DNA from 3 places in the Massilia consociata genome. Region 1 is predicted to be linked to each of the others. Evidence: predicted binding sites of a transcription regulator. Region 1 holds the regulator's gene; each other region holds the start of a gene.
The links. Region 1 encodes sigma-54, which starts transcription at its own class of promoters, with help from an activator protein. Its sites were predicted from a motif close to TGGCANGNAANCTGCTTT; they were not measured.

Region 1 (5,147 bases):
GCTGCTCGCGGCTACCGGCTTCACGGCCGAGGACTGCGGCTACATCGGCGACGACGTGATCGACCTGCCGCTCTTTACGCGCGTGGGTTTCGCCATCACCGTGCCCTCGGGCCACCCGGAGGTGCAGTACCGCGCCCATTACGTGACGAAGAACCCGGGCGGCCGCGGCGCCGTGCGCGAGGTGTGCGACATGATCATGCGCGCCCAGGGTACCTACGAACAGGCGCTGGCGCCGTATTTCGCCTGAACACGGTCAGGACGCCATGGTCAACTACAAGCGCACCGCCCACCGCTGGAAGCTCTTGAGCATCATGATGATCGGCGTGTTCTGCGCCTTCGGCAGTTTCTGGCTGCTGCAGGTGATGGAGAGCGACGAGCTCGACGGCCGCCTGGGCGGGCCGGGGTCCGAACCCGACTACATCGTCGAGAATTTCTCGTTCGTGCGCATGACGCAGGACGGCAAGCCGAGCTACGTGGTGTCGGGCAAGCGCCTGGCGCACACGCCGATGGGCGATGTCTCCGTGGTCGAACAGCCGGTGGTGCAGGGCATGACCCCGGGCCGTCCGCGCATGACCGTGGTGGCCGACCGCGGCCGCATCTACCATGAAGAGCACCGCGTCGACCTGCTCGGCAACGTGGACATCCAGCGCCCGGCCACGCCGACCAGCGAAGCGCTGCGCGTGCGCACCCAGGCGCTCACCGTGCTGCCCGACGAAGAGATCATGAAGACCGACAAGCCGGTCGAGATGCAGCTCGGCGCCGCCACCGTGCGCGGCACCGGCATGGTGGCCAACAACGCCACCCAGAAGCTGCACCTTGCCAGCCGCGGCCAGATCGTCTATCCGCCGCGCCAGCGCTAGCGGCCAGCAAACAACACAGGACAAGCATTCAATGAAAAAACTCATCGCAGCCGTCTTCCTTGGCCTGGCATCGCTCAGCGCCTTTGCCGAGCGCGCCGACTCGCTCAAGGAGGCCGTGATCAACTTCGACACCCTCGACGTCGACGAGGTCACGCAGACCCGCACCCTGACCGGCAACGTCGTGCTCACGCGCGGCACCCTGGTCCTGAAGTCCGACCGCGCCGTGATGAAGGAAACGCCGGAAGGCTACATGAGCGTGACGCTCACCGCAGCGCCGGGCAAGCTGGCCACCTTCCGCCAGAAGCGTGACGGCGGCCCGAACCTGTGGGTCGAGGGCCAGGCCCAGCGCATCGAATACGACGAGCGCGCCGAACTGGTCAAGCTGTTCTCCAGCGCCGAAGTGCGCGAGCTGGAAAACGGCCGCATGACCAACGAGATCAAGGGTCCCTTCATCTCCTACGACAACCGCCGGGAAGTCGCGCAGGTGCGCAACGACCCGAGCGGCGCGAGCAAGGTCGGCGGCGGCCGCGGCACCCTGATCATCGCCCCGCGCCGCACCACGTCGGAAGGCGCCAAGCAATGACGGCAGCGCGCGAAACGGCAGGCCGCGAAGACTGCAGCACCCTGGTCGTCAAGGGCCTGCAGAAGAGCTACGGCAAACGGCTGGTGGTGCGCGACGTGTCGCTGCAGGTCGAATGCGGCGAAGTGGTCGGCCTGCTGGGGCCCAACGGCGCCGGCAAGACCACCTCGTTCTACATGATCGTCGGCCTGGTGCCGTCGGATGCCGGCACCATCGACATCAACGGCACCGACATCACGAGCCTGCCGATCCACCGCCGCGCGGTGCTCGGCCTGTCCTACCTGCCGCAGGAAGCCTCGGTGTTCCGCAAGCTGACGGTGGAAGAGAACATCCGCGCCGTGCTGGAACTGCAGCGCGTGGACGGCAAGGCGCTGCCAAAAGACCAGATCAACGAGCGCCTCGACACCCTGCTGGCCGAGCTGCAGATCGAGAAGCTGCGCGAGAACCCGGCGATGTCGCTGTCCGGCGGCGAGCGCCGCCGCGTGGAGATCGCGCGCGCGCTGGCGACCAACCCGCGCTTCGTGCTGCTCGACGAACCGTTCGCGGGCGTGGACCCGATCGCGGTCATCGAGATCCAGCGCATCGTGCGCTTCCTGAAGGAGCGCAACATCGGCGTCCTGATCACCGACCACAACGTCCGCGAGACGCTCGGCATCTGCGACCGCGCCTACATCATCAACCAGGGGGCGGTGCTCGCCTCGGGCCGTCCTGACGACATCATCGCCAACGAATCCGTGCGGCGCGTGTATCTGGGTGAACACTTCCGCATGTAGTACTGCATCTCGTCACGACCATTAGGCAATGAAACAGTCACTGCAACTCCGCACCTCGCAGCACCTGGCGCTCACGCCGCAACTGCAGCAGTCGATCCGCCTGCTGCAGCTATCCACGCTCGAACTGCACCAGGAAATCGAACAGATCCTGGGCGACAACCCGCTGCTCGAACGGCTCGACGATCCGCTCGACCGTTCGGTGCGGCTGCTGGCCGACGGCGCCATCAACCAGGCGCCCGCCAACGGCGAAGCGCCGGCCGCGCAGCCGGCGCAGGAGCAGGGCGCTTCCGCCGACGGTGCGCAGGGCGAGGGCGATGGCCACGACCACGACGGCGAGCGTGGCGATGGCGACATGGACTGGGGTGGCGAAGGCGGCGGTGCGCGCAGTGGCGACGACGAAGACGGCCGCCCGCAACTGGAAGCCTGCGGCCTCACGCTGCGCGAGCACCTGATGGAGCAGGTGCGCACCACCAGTTGCGCAATGCGCGACCGCGCCCTGGTCGAACTCGTGATCGACGCCCTCGACGACAACGGCTACCTGGAAGAGCCGCTGGACGAGATCCACGCGCGCCTGCCAGCTGAGCTCGAGATCGAGATGGACGAACTGCGCTGCGCGCTGGCCCTGGTCCAGAGCCTGGACCCGGTCGGCGTCGGCGCGCGCAGCGCGGCCGAATGCCTGGCGCTGCAGATCCGCCGCATGCCGGGCGTGCCCCTGGTGACGCGGCGCCTCGCCTTGAAGATCGTCGAGGGTTACCTGACCTGGTTCGCGCAGCGCGAATATACCAAGCTGAAAAAGGCCCTGGATTGCGACGACGAAGACCTGCGCGAGGTGCAGGCCGTGGTCCGCAGGTGCAACCCGCATCCCGGCGCGGCGTTCGCATCGGGCGTCTCCGACTATGTGGTGCCGGACGTGATCGTGCGCCGCGCCAAGAACGGCTGGGCCGTTTCGCTGAACCCGGAAGTGATGCCGCGCCTGCGCGTGAACACGCTGTACGCGAACCTGCTCAAGCAGGGAAAAAGCGAAAGCCAGATGGGCGCGCAGCTGCAGGAAGCGAAGTGGCTGATCAAGAACATGCGCCAGCGTTTCGACACGATCCTGCGTGTTGCCGAGGCAATCGTCGAGCGCCAGCGCAACTTTTTCAGCCACGGCGCGGTTGCCATGCGCCCTCTTGTTTTACGTGAGATAGCTGATACACTAGGTCTACACGAGAGCACAATTTCTCGTGTCACAACGCAGAAATACATGCTGACCCCGCACGGCATGTTCGAGCTGAAGTACTTCTTCGGAAGCCATGTCGCCACCGAAGCGGGGGGAGAAGCCTCCTCGACGGCGATCCGCGCTCTCATTGCGCAATTGACAGGAGCAGAAGACCCTAGGAACCCTTTATCCGACAGCAAGATCGCGGAGATGCTCGGGGAACAAGGTATGGTCATTGCGCGCCGGACGGTTGCCAAATACCGCGAAGCGCTCAAGATTCCGCCCGTCAGCCTCCGCAAATCCCTGTAAAGCTACTGCCCACTCTCACCTTGTGGCGCGGGCAGGGCACCTTCCCAAAGGAGTGTGTATGAACCTCACAATCAGTGGCCACCATCTCGAAGTCACCCCCGCCATCCGTGAATACGTTCAGAATAAGCTCGAGCGCATTACCCGCCATTTCGACCACGTGATCGACACCCACGTGTTCCTCGCCATCGATAACCTCACCGAAAAAGAAAAACGGCAGAAAGCCGAGATCAACCTACAGGTATCTGGCAAGATTTTGCACGTGGCCAGTGCGGCGCAAGACCTTTATGCGGCAATCGACACGCTGATGGACAGGCTGGACAGGCAGGTTCTGAAACACAAATCCATGCTTCAAAACCATAATCACGTAGCGCACAAGCGCATGCCGGACAACGGCGAAGCCGCCGCAGCGTAACACCTACGCACACACCGCGGTAATCACAGCAAGGGCGTCTGAGGGGACGCCCTTTTTGCTTTGTAAAGATATCGCACCGGCCCGAGTGTTCTGTAGAATGCATGTCTTTTCGATCACAGAGCACTGCCATGACCGATACCGTCCTGACGCGCGTCGCCAACCGTACCGGCGTCATCACGCTTGACCGCCCGAAAGCCCTGAACTCGCTGTCGCTGGACATGGTGCGCGCATTGACCGCCATCCTGCTGGACTGGCAGGACAGCGCCGCCGTCGATGCGGTGCTCATCACCAGCACCAGCGAGAAAGCCCTGTGCGCGGGCGGCGACATCCGTTTCTTCCACGAGATGGGCCGCGTCGGCCCGACCGGCGGCAGCGCGCTGCTGGAAGATTTCTTCACCGAAGAATACGCGCTGAACCACCTGATCCACTTCTATCCGAAGCCCTACATCGCCGTCATGGACGGCGTGGTGATGGGCGGCGGCATGGGCATCGCGCAGGGTGGCCCCGGTTGCGGCCTGCGTATCGTGACCGACCGTACCAGGATGGCGATGCCGGAAGTGAACATCGGCCTGTTCCCCGACGTGGGCGGCAGCCATTTCCTGTCGCATGCCCCGGGGCAGCTGGGCCAGTACCTGGGCCTGACCGGGCTGACGATCGGCGCGGCGGACGCGCTCTATGTCGGGCTGGCGGACGTGTTCATGCCGGGAGAACGGCTCGGCGAGCTGATGGCGCTGGTGGAATCGACCCTGGGCGCGCAATTGCCGGAGGCGATCCGCGCGTTTGCCGCGCAGTTTGCAAGCCAGGCAGGTGCAAGCGAGCTGCAGGCGCAGCGCGCAGTGATCGACGCGCACTTCGGCGCGGCCTCGGTGCCGGCCATCATGGAGTCGCTCTCGCGCGACGAAAACCCGTTCGCGCAGAAGGCCCTGAAGGCGATGCGCCAGCGCTCGCCCCTCATGATGTGCGTGACGCGCGAGCTTCTGCTGCGCGGCGCCTCGCTGGACGTGGCCGACTGCCT
Region 2 (5,147 bases), on a different contig from region 1:
GCCTACCAGCAGGAAAATGATGCGCGCGCCCTGCCGACGGCCGAGCAGGCTTACAAGCTGGCGAACAAGGAACCGGCGATCATGGATACCCTGGGCTGGATCCTGGTGCAGAAAGGCGATACCGCCCGCGGGGTCGAGCTGCTGCGCAAAGCCGTTTCCCTGAGCCCGGACGCAGGGGATATCCGCTATCACCTGGCAGCCGGGCTGGCAAAAGCCGGCGACAAGGCCGGTGCCCGCAAGGAACTCGAGCAGTCGCTTGCCAGCGGCAAATCGTTTAGCGCCATGGACGACGCGAAATCGCTCCTGCGCCAACTGTAAGCCGCACAGGGCCGCCGCCCTGGCGGCGGTCCTGTGCGATCTTCCAACCCAGCCTGTCAGGCCTGACCATGAGCTCCATTATCCAACAGCACGAGTGCGACCCTGTCCCCGCTGGCTTCCTTGCACGACTGGTTGAACGCTTCAGCGGCAAACGCGACGTACTGATTCCATATTTCAATTTCCGTAAGGTGTTGAAAGGTAATATGGACTCCTACGTGCTCAAGGAAATCTATAAGCTCCGTTATGAAGTGTATTGCCTGGAGCGCCAGTATCTGGAAGCGAGCGACTTCAAGGAAGAACTCGAAACGGACGAGTACGACGATTGCTCGACCCATTTCGCCGCTTATACCCTGGACCAGACGATCATCGGCACGGTACGCTTGGTCCAACCGCATCCCGGCCAGGCCTATCCCTTTCAGTCCCACTGCACACCGTTTCCGGAATTCGCCTACCCGGCGCCCGAATCGGCCGCAGAAATCTCGCGCCTGGTTGTCAAGAAGACCTACCGCCGGCGCCGAGGCGACACGATGGAGGGTATTTCGCAGGACTTCATGGAAAAAGGCAGCACGAAAGCGATTCAACCGGGTTCAACCGTGCGGCGCGACAAGCGCAACAATAGTCCGCTATTATTGCTCGGCATGTATCGAGAGATGTACCGCCATAGCCGCCAGAATGGGATTCGTTACTGGTACGCCGCTATGGAAAGGTCACTGGCGCGCTCGCTGGAAAAGATGGGTTTCAAGTTTGTGCCGATTGGTCCGCAAGTGGATTATTACGGTCCGGTCACTCCCCACATGGCCGACTTGAACGAGTTGGACGAGCGCTTAAAGAGGGAAAACAAGTTCCTGGCAGCGTGGTTCAACGACGAACCGATCCCCCTGTGGATCCTGGTGAAAACCATGATCGGCAATTTTTGGGGTGCGCGCACCAGGAAAAAATAACTAGGGTCCAAGACTGGACGATAACTACAGATGGACAACGGAAAAGCTCGCGTCGGGCCTGACGCCTTCCTGTCCCGCGTTGAATTCGGGGCACATCATCAAGAAACGATCGACCACGTCAACCGCAAGATCTTTCGCGCTTACAGGGGCGGCCACAACAGCGCAATTCCCGGCGATATCTTCAGGCTGAGGCACCAGGTCTACTGCCTGGAATGCGCGTTTCTCCAGCCCGACCAGTACGTGGACGGCATGGAACTCGACGACTACGACGATGCTTCCACCCATTTTGCAGCCTATACGATGGATGAGAAACTCGTCGGGGCAGTGCGCTTGGTACAACCTCTCGCGCCGAAGCCTTATCCCTTCGAGCTGCATTGCGAGGTGTTCAGCGATTTCGAGATGCCCAACCGCGCGCAGTCGGCGGAAATCTCGCGCCTCGTGGTCAAGAAGAGCCATCGGCGCCGGCGTGCCGACAGCGTGCTGGGCGTTCCAGGTTTCCTGCCGGGCCAGGATAACGGCATCGAATTCGATCCTGCGGTCGACCGCCGCGACCGTACCTCACCGATGTTGCTACTTGGAATGTACCGGGAAATGTTCCGGCACAGCCAGGAACACGGCATCCGCTACTGGTATGCGGCAATGGAGCGCTCGCTGGCCCATGCCCTCAAGAAGATGGGCTTCCGGTTCATGGCGATCGGCCCGGAAGCGAATTACTACGGCTCGGTTACGCCCTATGTGCTCGACCTGCAGGATCTGCGGCGCAAGCTCATGATGAGCAACCCGACCCTGGCGGCGTGGTTCAACGAAAAACCGCCAGTGGTCGAACATCCCCATCCGTCGCGCATCCACGTGGTGCGCAAACCGGAATTAGGCGGCGATATTAACTAGCTTGGTGGTGTGGTGGCGGAAGCTGTGCACCACCATGTTCGGTGACGCAGGCACGTCCATTCCAGCCAGCATGTCGTGCATCATCGACACCGCCAGCGCGGCCACCGTGAAGCTGCCGACAGCGATCTGCGAAGCCGGGCACGGACGGCCGTCTTCCATGATCGTCAATGCCCGCGCCACCTGCTCGACCACCTGGCGGTCGAGGTGGGCGCCGATGCGCGCCATGATCTTGCCGAACACGTTGGCATAGCTGGCGTCGCCCTCTCCCTGCGCGTGCTGGACATCGGCCGCGATCACATCGGCCAGCGATGCATTCGTTCCGGCCGGGAAATACAGTACGCCCGCGCCAAAGCCGATCGACAATGCGGTGAACACGGCCTTGCGCTGCTCCCGTGCATTGGTATGCAACGCCAGGATCGCCTCCAGGTCGAGGAAGTCGATCGTATCGAAAATGATGTCGACACTGCCGACGAGCTGCTGGGCATTGTTCTGGTCCAGGTTGGCCTGCACAGCCTCGACCTTGGCTTCCGGGTTGATGCGCTGGATATGTTTCTTGAGTGCCTGGACCTTGGGGCTGCCGATATCGTCGAAGTCATAGAACTGGCGGTTCAGGTTGTGCGCATCGACGGTATCGCCGTCGATCAGGATGAAATCGCTGAATCCCATGCGCGCTGCGCAGATCGCAGTCGATGCGCCCAGGCCGCAGCCGGCGATCAGCAAGCGGGTGCTGCGGATCCTGGCTTGCGTCTCGCTTGCAACATAACCGTTGTTACGCGTAACGAAAGTGTCGTAGTCAAAAGCCTTGGTCATGAAATCCTCATCAAGTAATTGTCTGTGAATAGCCGGCGGTATACAGGAGTGGCAGGCAGGCTGATCGCGGCACCGGTCATCTGCCGGAGCTTTGCAGAAGAAAGGCATCTTGCCATCTTTGCTGTTCGACAGCTAGAAATAAGCCTCACTCTCGGGCTGTCGGTTTTTCTTACACGACCGTTTTTACCAAAATTTCGTCCCATTTTCGACCCTGTGCCGGTCAATGCCCGCTTCTCCGAGGCGAGAGCACGCCTACAGTGTAGCTTTCATTGCCATGCGTCGTGCAATATTTCCTGCGTGAATTCGTTATTCAGGTTGCAATGCCGGCAGGTCTGTCGGTTTACTTTACACGGCACCTGAGGCAACTTAACAATCTCTGCGAGACCTTTGCCGCCACAGATAATTATTATTAGAAATCAATGACTTACATCGGATTCTTCAGGCTGGCACGCCGATTGCTTATACCCCAGTGTCGCTCCCCGAAGCAATCTAACTAACACCTGGAGAATAGAATGAAACTGAAACAGCTCATCACCGCCCTGTCGCTGGGTTTCGCCGCTATCTCGGCATCGGCAACGCCGCTGGACGCACTGACCGGTAACCTGAACATCAAACTGGTCGGCCTGACCACCGAAGCCAATACCGCTGCGGGCACCAACGAAACGACCTGGGGTGTGGGCAACATCACCTCGATCAGCGGCACCGGTGGCCAGCAGTGGTTCTCGGGCCAGTCGGATGGCACCTACCTGTACTACATGATCTACGGTATCGCTGACCAGAACATCGTCTTCGACCAGAACACCGGCAAGTTCAGCATCTACAACATCGGTGCAACCGGCGGCGCGGCTGACGGCCAAATCCACCTGGACATCTACCGTTCGAACAAGAACCTGCTGGAACTGACCTCGAACTTCAACGCATCGCCAGGCCAGCGCACCGGCTACGACAGCTTCTCGCTGTTTGCAGGTATGGAAAAGTACCTGGAAGTGGAATTCCGCGCTGGCAAGCAACTTGATAACGTCGCCGGCGGCGACAATCCGGATGCTGACGAGCGCCTGGCAACCCTGGTGCAGACCGCTACTTCGAAGACCCTGCCGGCAGCTGGCGAAGGCCAGTTCTTCGGTGATGTCGTCGGCGGTACCGCTCGTGCACAGTGGGACACCAACAGCCTGTTCGGTCACGACCTGGACGGCAAGTTCACCCTGAGCACCAACGGCCGTGACTTCGGTTCGGGCACCTGCACCGCCGCACAAGTCGCCAACAACACCTGCTTCACCGGCCTGATCAACGACCCGATCCGCGCCGTGAAGGTGCCGGAACCAGGTTCGCTGGCTCTGCTGGGCCTGGGCTTCGCCGGTCTGGCTGGCCTGCGCCGCCGCCGCGCCGCCAAGTAATCCTTCTTGCCGCCTGCCGGGGCAACCCGGCAGCGTGCGCGGAAACGAAAAAGGCCGGAACCCGCAAGGGTTCCGGCCTTTTTCCTTCCTGCGCCTTCCGCCGCAGTTCAGCCAGCCTCGCGCGCGGCGTCCTGCAGGGTCCCGCGCAGCTGCCCGATCAGTTCGGTAGCGGCGTTGACGATCTGGCCGGGTGCAAAACCGGCTTTCGTCATTTCCTTGTAAAACGAGCGTGCCAGGATGCGCGCCATGTCTTCCGGATTCTGGTATGCGGTGCCCGCAGGCAGCCCGCCCCGCTCCTGGGCTTCGCGCACCAGCGCCATCTGGGCAAAGCGCGATGCGAGCAGGCGCTGCAACTGGATCGCCTGGACCGACTTGCCGATATACAGGGCCGTCACCTCGAGCAGGCGCAATTCGGTGTCGCTGAAGGTGCTGCCCGAGACGTTGACCACCCCGACAACCCTGCCGTCGATGCGCACCGGCGCCGACATCAGGGCCGGCACGGCTGCGCGGTTGCGGCGCGCCATTCCGGAGAACGCGGAGCGGGCGATGTCGTCGACCAGCAGTGCCTGACCGCTGGCCAGTACCCGTCCGCAGATGCCTTCGCCGGTGCCGACGAGGGCGTCGGCGGCCGCAGGCGGCAATTCGCCGGCGCTGGCGCACATCCGCATGCGCAGGTCGTCCGGGGCCTCGCTGTCGAGCAGCATGACCGAGCAACTGGTCGCCCCGACCAGGCGCCGCACCAGTTCGGCGTGGCTGTGCAGGTTGTCGTCCAGGGTGCCGCTGGTGAGCAGGGCCT
Region 3 (5,147 bases), on a different contig from region 1:
CCTGGGTGTACAGGTGCGAGTAGCCGCTTTCCTCGGACAGGTACCACAGCGTGCGGTTGTCCGGCAGCCAGCCGAATTCGCTGTTGTCGTAGTTGACCCAGGCCTGGTCGGTCAGGCGATGCAGCGGCTTGAGCCTGGTCGCCTGGAGGTCGACAGTGGCGATCCAGCGGTCCTTGTTGTCCACCGAACGCAGCATGACGGCGACATTGGCGCCGTTCGCGCTCCATGCGATCGCCCGGGCGCCGTCGCCGATGCGTACCGGACGGTTGCCCTTGAGCGGCTCCTTCTTGGCGGCCGCGCGCAGCTCGGCCAGCGGGTCGGTCGTGATCCCGGGCAGCACGTCGAAGGACAGGTCCTGCACCGCGTTGGTGCGCAGGTCGACCAGCTTCAGTGCATGCGGCGCCGGCATGTTGCGGCCGACGCGGGTGCGCTGGTCGTCGAATTCCTCGTAGCCCGATTCGGTCACGTAGCGCGGCATCTTGCCGACGCGGCCCTTGTCGCCGTTCTTCGGCGCGGTGACCACCAGCAGCCAGCGGCCGTCGGGCGACAGCGCGCTGCCCTCGATGGTGACCTTGTCGCCCAGGTAGACCGGGGCCGGCGGCAGCGACGGGTCGATACGGCGTTGTTCGTTCAGGCGCTCGCGCAGGGCGTCGCGCTCGTCCTTCTGGCGCTTGAGGGTGGCGATCAGGCGCAGTTGCTGGTCGCGCAGCGGATCATCCTCGTTCACCGCCGGGTCCTTGGCGGCGCGCGGCAGCGCGACCGGGCCGACCACCTTGCTCGCGCGATCCCAGGCGTACCAGTCGGTGCCGATGCGGTAGTGGACGCTGCGCTCGTCGCTGGAGTACTGCGGCGCTTCCAGCCTGCTGGCGCCGCGCGTGATCTGCACCAGTGCGCCACTCTTCAGGTCGCGCTCGAACAGGTCGCCGTTACGCAGCATCAGGGCGCGGGTCTGGCTGCGGTCATAGATGAACTGGTCGCCGTCGATCTTCGGCAGTTCGGCGTCCGCTACCAGTTTCGGCTTGCCGTCCTGGGCGACCTGCCAGGTATCGCGGATCGGCGAACCGGTGCGCTTCTGCTTGTAGAACACCTGCTTGCCGTCCCAGCTGAACCAGGCGGTTTCCACCGGGGTGCCGATCCAGTCGGGGTGGGACATGGCCTGGTCGAGGGTGATGGGCGTGGACGCCGCCGCGTACTGCAAGGGCAGGACGAGGAGCGCTGCGAAGAGCGTGAGTGCAGGTGTGCGCATTGTATGTATAGGAACTGAGGGAGCTGATTGAAAGGAAATAGCTTTCTTGCCAGAAAATGCGGATGCATTCTAGCTCAGTCCCCCCGGCCGCGGTGAAGCGAAACAAGCTGCTTGCGAACATAAAAAAACAGCGCCGGCGTACGTACGTACGGCCGGCGCATGCATATACACAGGGTGTTGCAGTGCAGCGTTCAGGCTAGCTTGCGCGGCCCCTTGGGCGAGCGCGGCAGGAACATGGCCACGCGTACGGCGACGGCCAGCACGGCCAGGAGGACAACGATGGTGTCGATGACGTTCATGCCTGGCTCCTGTCAACCGCGGATGGCGGGAGCCCAGCCGCCGTGTGCGGCATAGAGTTCGATCGAAAAGCTGCGTACTGCGTTGAGGGCACTGGCGAAGAAGCGGCGGATGCTTGCCATGGTGGTTCTCCTGTAAAGACTGCGATGTTGCGATGCAGTATAAGGCGTGCCGTGCCATAAATAAACTTTTGGTTCGTGATTACTTCGATAAAGGGGGTGAATAATTGTCGAGTTTAGCCCGCAGGAGATATTTACGTGGCGAATGTCTCTTGAGCGCCACTGTGAATAAGGCGGGCACGGCAGTGAAGTATCGGTAACGATCCTTCGCGAGGTGGTGCGAATCTTGCATCACGTAGCGGCATGAAACCGCAAGGCAGTGCCTCCCCTCATCTGCGTATCGTCGTCGTCAATCCCGCCCAGGCAGCCGCCGGGAGCGGCGGGGAGGCGCCTGCCGGGCAGGCCCTTCGCAGCGCCGCGCTGCGCATCGGCCTACTTGAATCGGGCTACGACCTGGTCGCCTCGTTGCCGGCCGACGTGTTCCTGCCGCAGCGGATCGCCCAGCTGCAGCCGGACCTGATCATCGTGGACAGCGAGTCCGATGCGCGCGACATCCTGGAACACATCGTCATCGCAACACGCGACGAGCGGCGCCCGATCGTGCTGTTCACCGAGGACGACGCACCGGCGAGCATGGACGCGGCGCTCGAGGCGGGCGTGTCGGCCTATATCGTGGCGGGCCTGCACCCGGGGCGCGTCAAGCCGGTGCTCGACGTGGCGCTGGCGCGCTTCCGGCGCGAGCGCAAGCTGCTGGACGAGCTGGAAGGCACGCGCCAGAAACTGGCCGAGCGCAAGCTCGTCGACCGCGCCAAGGGCCTCGTCATGGCGCGCTACCGGCTCACCGAAGAGCAGGCCTACCAGCGCCTGCGCAGCATGGCCATGAACAAGAACATGAAGCTGGCGGAGATCGCCCAGCGCCTCATCGACGTGGAAGACCTGCTCGGCTGAAGCCGGTAAGGAAGGTAGAGGAGTACGCATTGGACAAGAAGGCAGGACTGGAAGCCGGCGGCGCATGGATCGCCGGTTCGGACGCTCCGGAGAGGACCCTGGTGCGCATCGGTTTCATGCCCCTGGCAGATTGTGCGCCGGTGGTGATGGCGTCGGTGCTGGGTTTTGACGAGAAATACGGGCTGCGCTTCGAACTGAGCCGCGAGCTGTCCTGGACCGGCATGCGCGACCGGCTGGTGGCGGGCGAGCTCGACGCCGCGCACGTCCTGCTCGGCCTGCTGTACGGCTTGCAGATGGGGATCGGCACGCGGGCGCGCCAGATGGCGGTGCTGATGAACCTGAACCAGAACGGGCAGGGGATCACGCTGTCGCGCGCGCTGGCCGGCAAGCTGGACGACGGCATGGGCTTGGCGGCCGGCCTGGCCAGCCGGTTGCGGGAGGAGAAGCGGCGCCCGACCTTCGCCCACACCTTCCCGACCGGGAACCACGCGATGTTCCTGTATTACTGGCTGGCGGCGGCGGGCATCGATCCGTTCGAAGATTGCGATGCCGTCACCGTACCGCCCGGCCAGATGGCGTCCAGCCTGGCTGCCGGCCACATGGACGGCTTCTGCGCCGGCGAGCCCTGGGGCCAGCGCGCGCTATGCGAGGGCGCCGGCGCCCTGGCCGTGTCGAGCGAGGCGATCTGGCCCGACCATCCGGGCAAGGTGCTGGGCGCCAGCGCCGGTTTCGCGGCGGCGAACCCGCACACCTGCCGCGCCATGGTGGCGGCCCTGCTCGATGCCGCACGCTGGCTGGACGCGTCGCGCACCAACCGCGAAGCGGCGGCCGAGGTGCTGGCCAGTCCCGCCTATGTCAACGCCGACAGGGACCTGCTCCAGTACTGCCTTGCGGGCCGCCCGTGCGAGCCGGGCGGCTGGCGCGGCCACAACGGGTTGCGCTTCTTCGCTGATGGAGAAGCCAGCTTCCCCTGGCTGTCCGACGGCATGTGGTTCCTGACCCAGCAGCGGCGCTGGGGACTGCTGCGTGCCGACCCGTCCTACCGCGCGATCGCGGCGGAGGTGAACCGCATCGACCTGTACCGGGATGCGGCGGCCATGGCCGGTGTCGGCGTGCCGGATGGCGTCATGCGCAGTTCGGTATTGCTCGACGGGCGCGTCTGGGATGGCGGCGACCCGGCCGGCTACGCCGCTTCGTTCGCGCGCACGGCCTGATACGGTGCGCGCCTGCCTTCCATTCGTGCTTCATTCGCGTGCATGTTGCACTGCAATGTAGCGCGCACTGCGCCGCTTCAAAGGGCGCGCGCCCTGGAGAGCCTGTGGCACGCCTCTTGCTCATATTCCGCTGAAGGATCAATGGCGATCCTCCGCACGCAGCGCTTCAAGCATTACGCACATTCGTCGCCGGTCTGACGAGGGACCGGTAAAACAGGACAACGGCGTCCGCAGCTTCCCGCCTAAAGGGCAGGAGCGCGGACGCCGTTTTGTTTTCCAAAGGAAGAAACATGGCCAATACATTGGACAATAAGGCGGACAGCATCAAGCTTTTCTCGTTCGATACGGCGCCGATGCGCGCCTTCCACCTGACCTGGGTGGCCTTCTTCGTCTGCTTCTTTGCCTGGTTCGCCTGCGCGCCGCTCATGCCGGTGATCAAGGGCGAATTCGGGCTGTCGATGGAGCAGGTCGCCAACATCAACATCGCGGCCGTCGCCATCACGATCTTCGTGCGGCTGCTCATCGGCCCGCTGTGCGACCGCTACGGCCCGCGCAAGACCTATACCGGCCTGCTGCTGCTCGGATCGATCCCGGTGCTCGGCGTGGCGATGGCGCAGAGCTACGAGAGCTTCCTGCTGTTTCGCCTCGGGATCGGCGCGGTCGGCGCAAGCTTCGTCATTACCCAGTACCACACCTCGGTGATGTTCGGCCCGAACGTGGTCGGCACCGCCAACGCGGCGGCGGCAGGCTGGGGCAACAGCGGCGGCGGCGCGGCGCAGGCCTTGATGCCGTTGCTGCTGACCGCCGTCACCATGCTCGGCGTGTCGCAAGCCTTCAGCTGGCGCGTGGCGCTGGTGGTGCCGGGCCTGATGATGATCGTGATGGCCTTCTTCTACTGGCGTTACACGCAGGACTGCCCGGCCGGTAACTACGACGAACTGCGCGCCAAGGGCGAGCTGCCGCAGGGTTCGAAGGGCGGCTGGGCGAGCTTTCGCGAGGCCTGCCGCAACTACCGCGCCTGGCTGCTGTTCGTCACCTACGGCGCCTGCTTCGGCATCGAGATCTTCATCCACAACATCGCCGCGGTGTACTACGTCGAGCACTTCGGCCTGTCCCTGGGCGCCGCCGGGCTGGCAGCCGGCAGCTTCGGCCTGCTGGCGCTGTTTGCCCGCGCCCTGGGCGGCTGGCTGTCGGACCGCGCTGCCCGTGGCGGGAAGCTGAACAGCCGCGTCACCGTGCTGTTCGTCCTGATGATCGGCGAGGGCCTTGGCCTGCTGTGGTTCGCCAACGCCGACGGCATCGTCTATGCCGTGATCGCCATGCTGTGCTTCGGCCTGTTCACCCACATGGCCTGCGGCGCGACCTATGCGCTGGTGCCCTTCG

Region 2: ACFFJK_RS03500 (PEP-CTERM sorting domain-containing protein) is a predicted target of sigma-54. The motif match lies at 3,402-3,419, and genes of this name have one in related genera.
Region 3: ACFFJK_RS04560 (ANTAR domain-containing response regulator) is a predicted target of sigma-54. The motif match lies at 1,878-1,895, and genes of this name have one in related genera.

The regions. Positions count from the first base shown of each region.
Region 1 covers NZ_JBHLWP010000016.1:179,081-184,227, reverse strand. The annotation lists gene ACFFJK_RS17995 (KdsC family phosphatase) at 1-247, shown strand, start outside; gene lptC (LPS export ABC transporter periplasmic protein LptC) at 264-860, shown strand; gene lptA (lipopolysaccharide transport periplasmic protein LptA) at 892-1,443, shown strand; gene lptB (LPS export ABC transporter ATP-binding protein) at 1,440-2,213, shown strand; gene ACFFJK_RS17975 (RNA polymerase factor sigma-54) at 2,242-3,720, shown strand; gene hpf (ribosome hibernation-promoting factor, HPF/YfiA family) at 3,779-4,132, shown strand; gene ACFFJK_RS17965 (enoyl-CoA hydratase/isomerase family protein) at 4,261-5,147, shown strand, end outside.
Region 2 covers NZ_JBHLWP010000004.1:76,296-81,442, reverse strand. The annotation lists gene prsT (XrtA/PEP-CTERM system TPR-repeat protein PrsT) at 1-318, shown strand, start outside; gene ACFFJK_RS03515 (PEP-CTERM/exosortase system-associated acyltransferase) at 387-1,259, shown strand; gene ACFFJK_RS03510 (PEP-CTERM/exosortase system-associated acyltransferase) at 1,290-2,147, shown strand; gene ACFFJK_RS03505 (ThiF family adenylyltransferase) at 2,127-2,957, opposite strand; gene ACFFJK_RS03500 (PEP-CTERM sorting domain-containing protein) at 3,470-4,351, shown strand; gene ACFFJK_RS03495 (GAF domain-containing protein) at 4,459-5,147, opposite strand, start outside.
Region 3 covers NZ_JBHLWP010000006.1:94,742-99,888, reverse strand. The annotation lists gene ACFFJK_RS04565 (S9 family peptidase) at 1-1,246, opposite strand, end outside; gene ACFFJK_RS04560 (ANTAR domain-containing response regulator) at 1,906-2,550, shown strand; gene ACFFJK_RS04555 (CmpA/NrtA family ABC transporter substrate-binding protein) at 2,580-3,764, shown strand; gene ACFFJK_RS04550 (MFS transporter) at 4,067-5,147, shown strand, end outside.